Regions from separate parts of the Rahnella aquatilis CIP 78.65 genome, predicted to be linked through region 1. Evidence: predicted binding sites of a transcription regulator. Region 1 holds the regulator's gene; each other region holds the start of a gene.
The links. The regulator sigma-54, encoded in region 1, starts transcription at its own class of promoters, with help from an activator protein. The targets are predictions, from matches to a motif close to GTTGGCACANNTTTCGCTNT.

Region 1 (3,158 bases):
CGAGCAGATCGGCTTCTTCATCAATGGCACTTTCGAGGGACAGATTTTTGCTGGAAAGCGGGTGCAGACGACGGGTGTCGCTGTAGCGGCGGATCAGAGTATTGCGGTCGGCATCAAGGAATAACAGCTGCGGTGAGAAACTCTCCGGCAGTTGTGACATCGCATACTCATAAACTTCCGGTGTTTCCGGCATGTTACGGACGTCAATGCTGACGGCCGCTGAGGTATTACGTTCAACAAGGGTCTGGGCAAGCTGCGGCAATAACACTACCGGCAGATTGTCCACACAGTAAAAACCCATGTCTTCCAATGCCCGTAGGGCAACCGACTTCCCGGAACCGGAACGGCCGCTGACAATCATCAGCACCATGGTGTCACTCCCCTGGCAGAATTCATTTTCCCGGCACCGTACCGGGAATCAGCAATTTATTCGTTTTCAGTCATTATCTGGAACAGTTCTTCGTCGCTTTGTGCACCACGCAGACGGCGACAGACTGTTTTATCAGCTAATTTCTTAGCGACCAAAGATAATGTATGTAAATGGGTTTTACATTGATCTGCCGGTACCAGCAAGGCAAAAAGTAAATCTACCGGCTGATTATCGATGGCGTCAAAAGCAATCGGCTGTTCAAGCTGAATGAACACGCCGACGGCACGTAAAGTGTCTTCTTCCAATTTACCGTGCGGGATGGCGATCCCGGCACCGATCCCGGTGCTCCCCATGCGTTCACGGGTCAAAATGGCATCGAAAATCACCTGCGGCGACAAGTTTAATTGTTTGGCGGCCAGCTCACTGATGATTTCCAGAGCGCGTTTTTTGCTGGCGCAATGAACGCCGCTTTTGGTGCATTCGGCATTAAGCACCGACGTTAATTGCATTGCAGTATCGTTAATCATGTCATCTTTCACTTTTGCGCTGTTTCACCCTTAAAGCTATATCGGCTCGTTTCCCGAAGGTCACAAGCCGATGCCCGAAGGTTTGTAGCACAGGGTTGGCTACATGAATGTCAGTGCTGTTTCAGTTTGTCTTTATGTTTATTCAGCTGTCGGGCCAGTTTATCAACCAGTCCGTCAATCGCTGCGTACATATCCTGATGTTCCGAGGTGGCATGTAATTCGCCTCCGTTCACATGCAAAGTGGCTTCCGCTACTTTCTGCACCTTTTCCACGCTCAACACCACATACACCTGATTAATCCTGTCGAAATACTGCTCAAGCTTAGCCAGCTTCGATGTGATGAATTCTCTCAGGGGATCCGTGATCTCAATGTGATGTCCGGTAATGTTGAGCTGCATAATGTCTTCCTTCTCTGTTGAGGTCAAACTAACTGTTTACGTTGGTTTGAGGGCGGGATGGACAAAGACTCTCGGTATTTGGCGACAGTCCGGCGTGCAACCATAATTCCCTGATCGGAAAGCAGGGTTGCTAACTTGCTGTCGCTGAGCGGTTTTACAGGATTCTCCGCTGCGATTAATTTCTTCACCAGCGCCCGGATCGCGGTTGACGATGCCTCGCCGCCGCTGTCTGTACTGACATGGCTGGAGAAGAAATACTTCAGTTCGAAAATACCACGCGGGCTGTGCAGGAACTTCTGCGTCGTCACACGTGAAATCGTCGATTCATGCATCTCCACAGCGCTGGCAATATCGGCCAACACCATAGGTTTCATAAATTCTTCACCCAGCTCAAAGAACGCCTGCTGCTGCTCAACGATGCAGCGCGTCACTTTCAACAGCGTGTCGTTACGGCTTTCCAGACTTTTGATTAACCATTTGGCTTCCTGCAGATTGCTGCGGATAAATTGCCCGTCACTGTCGCTGCGTGCGGAATTCCCCATCGCGGCGTACTGCTGGTTAATCTTCAGACGCGGAATGCTGTCGGAATTGAGTTCTACCGTCCAGACCCCTGACACTTTACGCACCAGCACATCCGGGATCACGTATTCGGATTCGCCGGTATTGATCGACTGGCCCGGACGCGGATCAAGAGACTGGATCAGGAGCATCGCTCCTTTGAGTGTATCTTCTTTTAAGCGGGTTGATCGCATAAGTGCGCGGAAATCATGGTTCGCCAGCAAATCGAGATGTTCGCTGATGATAAGACGGGCTTCGGTGATGAAAGGCGTGTCAGTCGCATATTGGGAAAGCTGGATCAGCAGGCAATCGCGCAGGTCACGCGCGGCCACACCTACGGGATCAAAACGCTGAACGCGCTTAAGCACGGCTTCGACTTCGTCCATGGTGACGTTTTCATCACCGACGCTTTCGAGAATGTCGTCAAGGGAGACGGTCAGGTAACCGGTATCATCCACCGCATCGACAATCGAGGTGGCAATGGCGGCATCGGTCTCAGAAAACGGCGTCAGCTCGACCTGCCACATCAGGTAATCCTGAAGTGTCTGGGTCGTTTCACCCTGATAAATGGGCAGTTCGTCGTCGCTGTAATCGTTACCGGTTCCGGACGGTGTGCCTGCGGTGTAAATTTCATCCCAGGTCGCATCGAGTGGCAATTCCTCCGGCATATCTTTTTGCTCGAGGGCTTCCCGGGTATCTAACCCCTCGCTGTCGGTGGCTTCTACCGCGTCGATTTCTTCATGAAGGTCGGTTTGTTCCAACAGAGGGTTGCTCTCCAGCGCGAGTTGGATCTCCTGCTGGAGCTCAAGCGTGGACAGTTGCAACAAGCGGATAGCCTGTTGTAGCTGGGGAGTCATTGCCAGTTGTTGGCTGAGTCTGAGTTGCAAACCTTGCTTCATATCTTGGCTTAATTCCGTTGATGAGTGAAAACGGCAACACTTCTGTCAGAGACGGCCTGTTTCAGTGTAAGTTGAAACAGGCACGGTTCCGGCGGCACAGATCACAGACGGAATTCTTCACCAAGATAAACACGTTTAACTTGTTCATCAGCAAGAATGTCGGCTGGCGTGCCGTGGGCGATCAATTTCCCCTGACTGACGATATACGCGCGTTCACAAACATCGAGAGTTTCGCGAACGTTATGGTCAGTGATCAGTACGCCGAGGCCGCTGTCACGTAAATGCTCAATGATTTTTTTGATGTCGATAACGGAAATCGGGTCAACCCCGGCGAACGGTTCATCCAGCAGGATGAATTTAGGGTTTGCTGCCAGCGCACGGGCAATCTCCACACGACGGCGTTCAC
Region 2 (3,158 bases), 1.6 Mb from region 1:
AATCCTTGCTCACCGAACCAAATGGCGGAAAATCCTGGGGAACGGCCACACGCAACACGCCGCGTTTCTGAATATCCTGCAACTGATCGGCCATAACGCCTGATGCCTGAAGCACCAGCATTGCCGCACCAGCCCATGCCAACAGCCGTTTGTTCATATTCATAGATTATCTCCGGTGAAAGGTTTTTGAAACGATAGATTCTTATATTTATAACTTTGCAACGAATGTGCCAAAAGCAACGCAACGGAAAATTTGTGCGCAAAGCCACGGCATGACAAGGCATTAGACGGTGAACGGTACAATGAGTGGGGATTTTTTTGCCCTGATTCAGGGCAAAAAACGTAAAGGGAAGAAAATTATCATGCACTAAGGTTGTGCAAAAGCACCAGAAAAGCGCTCAGTTTGTTCTTAAAACAGGAATCAGCGCTGCTCCAGTTCATCCAGATCGTTATACAAGTCGCTTATCTGATGAATGCGCTGACGGCCAGAAGCGAGCATATCGTGCAGCAATGCATTACTGAGCAGATTCGCCAGACTCATGGCAGAAGAATAACTGTCGAACGCCGAGACACTGTCGAGCGGCGCGGCCAGATGCCAGGTCGCCAGCGGGATAAGCGCCTGCGCCTGCGGCTCACAAATCAGCAGCACAGGTACGCCAAATGATTGTAACTGCATAAGAATCGCTTTTGCCATGCGCGGCCTGCGACGGAAGGCGACGAAAATCACCACGTCCTGTGCGGTGAGATCCACCAGTTCTTCCGCCAGCGTTTGCCCCGGCTGCGGCATCATCATCACGCCTGCCCGCACCTGAATCAGTTGTTGTCGCAGATGCAGCGCCACCGGATAACTATTGCGAAAGCCCAGCAGGCGCACCTGTCGCGCCTGACTCAGCGCGGCGATCAGCGCGCCAAACTGGGTGCCGTCAATCTGGTTAATCCACTGGGTCAGGTTAGCCATTTCCTGTTTATAGTGCCGCGATAACAAGGTGTTACCCTGCACCGCATCGCGACTGTCCGTCAGCGGCATCCCGCTCTGGCGCAGGGTACGCATCTCATCACGCATATCGCGATAGCTTGGGTAACCGAGGCGTTTAAACAGGCGGCTGACCGTGGCTTTCGAGACGCCGCTGAGCCGCGCCAGTTCGGCGCTGTTGTAACTCATCAGGTCGTCGATGCTGGCAAAAATAAAATCGGCCACCCGCTGTTCCTGTGGCGTCAGTTCTGCGTAATGGTCACGCAGACGCTCATCAATCTGTTTCATCTCCGTCCCTTTTGTAACCAATGTTTCAGTAAATCAGCGGAACATACCATGCACTATGCTTGCCAATGCAAGCAAAATTATGTGCAAAAGCCGGCGGCTTTTGCCGATGTGGAACACCTCTTGCTTAACTTTATCCCTACGCGCCCTCAACCCTGCAAACACGGGCAGCATAAAAAAAGCGTCTCAAAAAAGGACATCGCATGATTAACAGTAACAGCGCACCGCTGGGCATGGCGGTCACGCCTCATCATCTGGCAAGCCAGAGTGCGCTTGCGGTATTGCGCGAAGGCGGCAATGCCATCGAGGCGATGGTAGCAGCAGCCGCAACGATTGCCGTGGTGTATCCGCACATGAACGGGCTGGGCGGCGACGGCTTCTGGCTGATTGTGCCACCGCAGGGCAATCCGGTGGCGATCGATGCCAGCGGCGCGGCGGGCGCCCTCGCCTCTCTCGATTTCTACGCCGGTGAAACGCACATTCCGCATCGTGGCCCGAAAGCTGCGCTGACGGTGGCAGGCACTGTCGGCGGCTGGCAGGAAGCGCTGAATGTGTCGGCTGAATTGGGTGGCGAACAGAAACCGCTTTCCCGGCTGCTGCGCGATGCCATCCGCTACGCCGCTGACGGCATTCCGGTGACGGCTTCGCAGGAAGCCGCCACCCGCGCCAAGCAACACGAACTGAAAGATTTCCGCACCTTTGCCGACGTTTTTCTGCCTAACGGTGATGTGCCCCGCGCCGGAAACCGTTTCACCCAGCCGCAACTGGCGCAGACATTGTCAATGCTGTGCGAGGACGGGCTGAACAGTTTCTATCGCGGTGAGCTGGCTGACAATATGGCCGCCGACATGGAAAAACTCGGCATGCCGGTCACCCGCGCCGATCTCGCGGCTTACAAGCCACAGCGCCGTGTGCCGCTGCGTCTCAAACACAGCAAAGGCGAAATCTACAACCTGACACCCCCGACGCAGGGGCTGGTTTCGCTGGCAATCCTTGGCCTGACTGACCGCCTGCCACTGGAAACCATGGACGAAAGTGCCACCATTCACAGCGTGGTGGAGGCGACCAAACTGGCGTTCGGCCTGCGCGACCGCTTCATCACCGATCCGCGCATGATGACGCAGGACGCACAGGAACTGTTGGATCCGCAGTATCTCGATGCTCTCGCCACCCGCATCAAACCCCACAGCGCCGCCGACTGGGGCAAAGGTAAAGGACCGGGCGATACCGTCTGGATGGGCGTGATGGACAGCAGCGGGCTGGCCGTTTCCTTTATCCAGAGTATTTATCACGAGTTTGGCAGTGGCGTGGTGCTGCCGGGCAGCGGCGTATTGTGGCAAAACCGCGGCGCCTCCTTCAGCCTCGATGCCGGTCATTTACTGGCGCTGGCACCGGGCAAACAACCATTCCATACCCTCAATCCTGCCGCCGCACGCTTATACGACGGGCGCACGATGGTTTACGGCTCGATGGGCGGTGACGGCCAGCCGCAAACGCAGGCCGCCGTGTTTATCCGCCATGTGGTGCAGGGGCAATCTTTGCAGCAGGCAATCAGCGGCCCGCGCTGGCTGCTGGGTCGCACCTGGGGAGAAAGTTCGGATTCGCTGAAACTGGAAGGCCGTTTTGCCTATCCGACGCTGGCCGGGCTGAGACAACGCGGTCACGACGTGGAGCTGTTGCCGGATTTCAGCGAAGCCGTCGGCCACGCCGGTGCGATCATTCGCCACACCAATGGCATGTTTGAAGGGGCCTCCGACCCGCGCAGCAACGGCAGCGCCGCCGGATTTTGATCAGAGTTCGCTCATGAGAATTGATAAGGAAGCAACATGAAAAATACGTCCGCAGCCACCGACTGGGCCGCCTATATCCGCCAGATGGAATCCGTTCTGGCGCTGGAACT
Region 3 (3,158 bases), 450 kb from region 1:
GCCACGGCCTGAAACGCGGAATGCATCAGCATCTTCAGTTTCTTCAACACGCAATGCAACGTTGTGCACCAGTTCTTTGTTCAGACGGTCGAGGATCTGACGCGAAGTCACATACTTACCTTCTTTACCACAGAACGGAGAGGTGTTTACGTTGAAGTACATGGTTACAGTTGGTTCATCAACGCTCAGCGCTGGCAGAGCTTCAACATTCGCCGGATCACAGATGGTGTCGGAGATGTTCAGTTCGCCCAGGCCGGTGATGGCGATGATGTCGCCGGCTTCAGCAACAGTCGCTTCGATGCGCTCAAGACCCATGTGGGTCAGCACTTTACCGACTTTACCGTTACGGGTTTTGCCTTCGCTGTCGATGACAGTGACTTGCTGGTTAGGCTTAACGGTACCGCGTTTGATACGGCCGATGCCGATGACGCCAACATAGTTGTTGTAGTCCAGCTGAGAGATTTGCATCTGGAAAGGTGCTTCCATCTCAACTTGTGGCGGAGATACGTGGTCAACGATCGCCTGATACAGCGGGGTCATGTCTTCGGCCATATCGTTATGGTCGTTACCCGCAATACCCATCAGTGCTGATGCATAGATGATTGGGAAATCGAGTTGTTCGTCGGTTGCGTCCAGGTTTACGAACAGGTCGAAGACCTGATCAACAACCCAGTCAGGACGCGCGCCAGGGCGGTCAACCTTGTTGATTACCACGATCGGTTTCAGACCATTAGCGAAGGCTTTTTTGGTCACGAAACGGGTTTGCGGCATTGGGCCATCCATTGCATCCACAACCAGCAGCACCGAGTCGACCATTGACATCACACGCTCTACCTCACCGCCGAAGTCGGCGTGTCCCGGGGTATCCACGATGTTGATGCGGTAGTCTTTCCAATTAATGGCGGTGTTTTTTGCGAGGATGGTAATCCCACGCTCTTTCTCCAAATCGTTGGAGTCCATTACGCGTTCAGTGGCTTCTACACGTTCTCCGAAAGTACCGGATTGTTGCAGCAGCTTGTCGACCAGGGTGGTTTTACCATGGTCAACGTGGGCAATAATGGCGATGTTACGCAAATTTTCGATCACAGCTTTGCCTCAGGCATTAGAAATAGCGCGCTATTGTACACGTATTAAGCGAGGTTCTAAACAAGATCACAAGGATCTTGTTGAAACAACTTATGGATGGTTACTTTGTGATCCCTTTCACGGTGCAAAAAGACCACTGAACCATTATTACGCACCTTTTTGGTGCCTTGCATCTCACCACCAGCACCATTTTAGTGCAGTAATTCCGTTATGGTGCATACTTGTCGAGTGCAAAAGCCCTGTAAAATGGCGTTGTTTGCATTTTCTCAAAGTTGGCACAGTTTTCGCTAATAGTTTTTAGAGTAAAAGTTTTTTAGGGTAAAAAATTTTTTACAGAGTGAAGAGCCTGACCAGACAAATAATAGCGCTGTTCAGTCTGCACGCCAGTTCCAGTAAGGCTGTTATTTCCAACTAAAGACCAAAAATGGTTATTCGTTCCACGACGATAATGAGAAATTCGGGAGAACTAGTATGTCCGCTGAACACGTTTTGACGATGCTGAATGAGCATGAAGTGAAATTCGTAGATTTACGCTTCACTGATACCAAAGGCAAAGAGCAGCACGTCACCATTCCTGCGCACCAGGTTAGCGCTGACTTCTTCGAAGAAGGCAAAATGTTTGATGGCTCTTCAATCGGTGGCTGGAAAGGCATTAACGAATCTGACATGGTCCTGATGCCAGATGCGAGCACTGCTGTTCTTGACCCGTTCTACGAAGAAACCACCCTGATCATTCGTTGCGACATCCTTGAGCCAACCACGCTGCAAGGTTATGACCGCGACCCACGTTCTACCGCAAAACGTGCAGAAGATTTCCTGCGTTCTTCCGGTATCGCGGACACCGTGCTGTTCGGGCCAGAGCCAGAGTTCTTCCTGTTTGATGATGTGCGCTTCGGCAGCAGCATCTCCGGTTCTCACGTCGCTATCGATGATATCGAAGGCGCATGGAACTCAAGCACCAAATACGAAGGCGGCAACAAAGGCCATCGTCCTGCAGTAAAAGGCGGTTACTTCCCGGTTCCTCCGGTCGACTCCTCCCAGGATCTGCGTTCAACCATGTGTCTGACCATGGAAGAAATGGGTCTGGTGGTTGAAGCTCATCACCACGAAGTGGCAACCGCTGGCCAGAACGAAGTGGCAACCCGCTTCAACACCCTGACTAAAAAAGCTGACGAAATCCAAATTTACAAATACGTGGTTCACAACGTGGCTCACGCATTTGGCAAAACGGCGACCTTCATGCCAAAACCTATGTTTGGCGATAACGGTTCAGGTATGCACTGCCACATGTCTCTGTCCAAGAACGGTAACAACCTGTTCGCTGGCGACAAATACGGCGGCCTGTCTGAAATGGCACTGTTCTACATCGGCGGTATCATTAAGCACGCTAAAGCGATCAACGCCTACGCAAACCCGACCACCAACTCCTACAAACGTTTGGTCCCGGGCTACGAAGCGCCAGTCATGCTGGCTTACTCTGCGCGTAACCGTTCTGCATCCATCCGTATTCCTCACGTATCAACGCCTAAAGCGATGCGTATTGAAGCACGCTTCCCTGATCCAGCGGCTAACCCATACCTGGCGTTTGCGGCACTGATGATGGCTGGCCTGGACGGTATCATCAACAAGATCCACCCTGGCGATGCGATGGACAAAAACCTGTATGACCTGCCACCGGAAGAAGAAGCAGAAATTCCAAAAGTTGCAGGTTCACTGGAAGAAGCACTGAACGCACTGAACGAAGACCGCGAGTTCCTGACCCGTGGTGGCGTGTTCACTGACGACGCTATCGATGCTTATATCGGTCTGCGTAAAGAAGAAATGGACCGCGTGCGTATGACTCCGCATCCGGTTGAGTTCGAACTGTATTACAGCGTTTAATAAAAACAGTGTCTGATTTTCGAATCAGGCACTGAGCGTAATACCCGACTGAAGGCCTGTATTAACAAATCCTTCAGCGTCAAAATTAAGTTAGACGATTTATATTTGTTGCCGTGGAAACTTTCAGCCCATCTCCGGATGGGCTTTTTTCTCCACACTCTTTCCTGCTTAACCCCTCTGGCCCGTGATTT
Region 4 (3,158 bases), 720 kb from region 1:
CGAAATGCCATGGGGGAAGGTCAGTTTGCTCGCACTGAGTTTTATCTTCCTGCAATTTCTGGCAGCAAGTCTGCACTATTTTCAGGCACTGTTGTTCAACCGTGCTGCGGTGGGCGTCGTCCAGCGCCTGCGCACCGAAGTCATGGATGCGGCATTACGGCAACCTCTGAGCACATTTGATACCCAGCCAGTGGGGCAGCTGATTTCCCGGGTGACCAACGACACGGAAGTTATCCGTGATTTGTATGTGACCGTGGTGTCGACAGTTTTGCGCAGTATCGCCCTGATTGGCGCGATGCTGGTGGCAATGTTCAGCCTCGACTGGCGTCTGGCCTCGGTGGCGATTTGTATCTTCCCGGCCGTATTTGTTGTGATGGGGTTGTACCAGATTTACAGTACGCCGGTGGTGCGCAAGGTACGCGCTTATCTGGCAGATATTAATGATGGTTTCAATGAAGTCATCAACGGCATGAATGTGATTCAGCAGTTCCGCCAGCAGAAAAGGTTTGGTGAACGACTTGCCCGCGCCAGCCAGTCTCACTATCTGGCCCGCATGCAAACGCTGCGGCTGGAAGGATTCCTGTTGCGTCCTTTGCTCAGCTTATTCTCCTCGTTGATTTTATGCGGCCTGCTTATTCTTTTTGGATTCAGTGCAGAAGGTTCTGTGGGCGTCGGGGTTTTGTATGCTTTCATCAATTATCTCGGACGGCTCAACGAGCCTCTGATTGAACTGACCTCACAACAATCGATTATGCAGCAAGCAGTGGTCGCTGGTGAACGTATCTTTGATTTGATGGACCGCACCCAGCAGCAATACGGGCCGGATGACAAATTACTGACTAGCGGCGAGATTGATATCAAAGATGTCAGCTTTGCTTACCTTGCGGATAAATGGGTACTGGAAAATATTTCCCTGCATGTGCCTTCGCGTGGTTTTGTGGCGCTGGTCGGGCACACTGGCAGTGGCAAAAGTACGCTGGCGAATCTGCTGATGGGCTATTACCCGTTAAATAAAGGTGAGATCCGGGTTGACGGGCGTAACCTCGCTGACTTATCGCACACCAGCCTGCGCAAAGGCATTGCCATGGTTCAGCAGGACCCGGTCGTTCTGGCTGAATCCGTGTTCGCCAATGTGACGTTAGGCCGTGATATTGATGAAGCGCAAGTCTGGCATGCGCTGGATATTGTGCAACTCTCGCCGCTGGTGCGCGAAATGCCCGAGGGTATCAATACGCGTCTGGGAGAGCAGGGCAATAATCTTTCTGTCGGTCAGAAACAATTACTGGCGATGGCGCGCGTTTTGGTGCAAGCACCGGAAATTCTGATCCTTGACGAGGCAACGGCCAATATTGACTCCGGCACCGAGCAGGCTATTCAGCGCGCATTACGGGCTATCCGGGAGCAGACTACGCTCGTGGTTATTGCACACCGACTGTCGACGATTGTGGATGCCGATAATATTTTGGTATTGCACCGCGGACAAGCTGTAGATCAGGGTAATCACTTACAACTGCTGGCAGAAAAAGGCCGGTATTATCAGATGTATCAGTTGCAACTTGCCGGGCAGCAATTGGCTTCTGCGGAGCAGATTACACCTGCAACCGAAAACGCATAATCTTTGGGCTGGTGTCGTATCTCTGCGACACCAGCTTTCTGCTTTCTCCGGTTTTCTTTTCCCGTTTTTGCTTACCCCGCACTGTATTCATGCAGGCCAAACCCTTTTCCCAATCTGGCTGCACTAAAAAGCAGCGATAAGCACTCAAATGGTGCGTGTACTGCTGTGCTGAATATGGCGTGGCAACTGTGCGCGTGGTCACGATTATTCTGAAAATGCCGTATTACGCGGGAATTGTATGAATCTGCGCCCGATTTCAACTCTGGCACATCCTTTGCTTTATCCAATCCGTATCGGGCGCGAATCCTCTCGCGGCAAGCCCTTAATTCGAGGAGTGGCACAATGAAGCTGGTTACTGTGGTGATCAAACCTTTTAAGCTGGAAGATGTGCGTGAAGCGCTGTCTGCTGTTGGAATTCAGGGGCTGACCGTAACGGAAGTTAAAGGTTTTGGCCGTCAGAAAGGTCATGCCGAACTTTACCGTGGTGCGGAATACAGCGTGAACTTCCTGCCAAAAGTAAAAATCGATATTGCTATCGCTGACGATCAGCTCGATGAAGTGATCGACGTGATAAGCAAAGCGGCCTACACCGGCAAGATCGGTGATGGCAAAATTTTCGTTGCTGAATTGCAACGTGTTATCCGTATTCGTACTGGTGAAACCGACGAAGCAGCACTGTAATTTCAGGCTTTTATCTCTCATACCATTCGGTTTGAGATAAATCAGATTAGAAAAAACAGTTTTGAGAAACAGGGGTGGGTTAATAATGAAAAAACTTTTATCCATGATGGGGCTTGGTGCAGTGGCTTTGCTGCCTTCGCTTGCCATGGCAGCAGCACCAGCAGCGGCAAACGGTGCTGATAACGCCTTTATGATGATTTGTACCGCGCTGGTATTGTTCATGACCGTACCCGGTGTGGCGTTGTTCTACGGCGGCTTACTGCGTTCTAAAAACGTTTTGTCCATGCTGACTCAGGTTATTGTCACCTTTGCCCTGGTCTGTGTCCTGTGGATCCTCTACGGTTACAGCCTTGCCTTCAGTGAAGGTAACGCGTTCTTCGGTGGTTTCAGCAACGTAATGATGAAAGGCATTGGCCTGGATTCTGTGACTGGCACCTTCTCGCAGATGATCCACGTTGCATTCCAGTGTTCATTTGCCTGCATCACTGTAGCGCTGATCGTAGGTGGTATTGCTGAACGTGTGCGTTTCTCAGCAGTTCTGATTTTCACTGTGATCTGGCTGACTTTCTCTTATATTCCGATGGCTCACATGGTATGGGCAGGCGGTTTCCTGGCTGCTGATGGTGCGCTGGACTTTGCCGGTGGTACCGTTGTTCATATCAATGCCGCAATTGCTGGCCTGGTCGGGGCTTATCTGCTGGGTAAACGCGCCGGTTTTGGCAAAGAAGCTTTCAAACCACACAACCTGCCAATGGTCTTCACTGGCGCCTCAATCCTGTATGTGGGCTGGTTCGGCTTCAATGCGGGTTCAGCAAGTGCCGCAAGCTCTGTTGCCGCGCTGGCTTTCCTGAACACTGTCATT

Region 2: the regulator sigma-54 is predicted to act here: its motif matches at 1,369-1,388, upstream of RAHAQ2_RS04800 (gamma-glutamyltransferase family protein).
Region 3: the regulator sigma-54 is predicted to act here: its motif matches at 1,358-1,377, upstream of glnA (glutamate--ammonia ligase).
Region 4: the regulator sigma-54 is predicted to act here: its motif matches at 1,877-1,896, upstream of glnK (P-II family nitrogen regulator).

Annotation. Positions count from the first base shown of each region.
Region 1 is NC_016818.1:4,343,458-4,346,615, reverse strand. It holds gene rapZ (RNase adapter RapZ) at 1-370, opposite strand, end outside; gene ptsN (PTS IIA-like nitrogen regulatory protein PtsN) at 427-909, opposite strand; gene hpf (ribosome hibernation promoting factor) at 1,008-1,295, opposite strand; gene rpoN (RNA polymerase factor sigma-54) at 1,319-2,752, opposite strand; gene lptB (LPS export ABC transporter ATP-binding protein) at 2,854-3,158, opposite strand, start outside.
Region 2 is NC_016818.1:1,038,036-1,041,193, reverse strand. It holds gene RAHAQ2_RS04810 (transporter substrate-binding domain-containing protein) at 1-157, opposite strand, end outside; gene RAHAQ2_RS04805 (MurR/RpiR family transcriptional regulator) at 422-1,261, opposite strand; gene RAHAQ2_RS04800 (gamma-glutamyltransferase family protein) at 1,462-3,048, shown strand; gene hpxX (oxalurate catabolism protein HpxX) at 3,085-3,158, shown strand, end outside.
Region 3 is NC_016818.1:4,793,543-4,796,700, forward strand. It holds gene typA (ribosome-dependent GTPase TypA) at 1-1,086, opposite strand, end outside; gene glnA (glutamate--ammonia ligase) at 1,558-2,967, shown strand.
Region 4 is NC_016818.1:3,623,318-3,626,475, reverse strand. It holds gene RAHAQ2_RS16470 (SmdB family multidrug efflux ABC transporter permease/ATP-binding protein) at 1-1,615, shown strand, start outside; gene glnK (P-II family nitrogen regulator) at 1,958-2,296, shown strand; gene amtB (ammonium transporter AmtB) at 2,382-3,158, shown strand, end outside.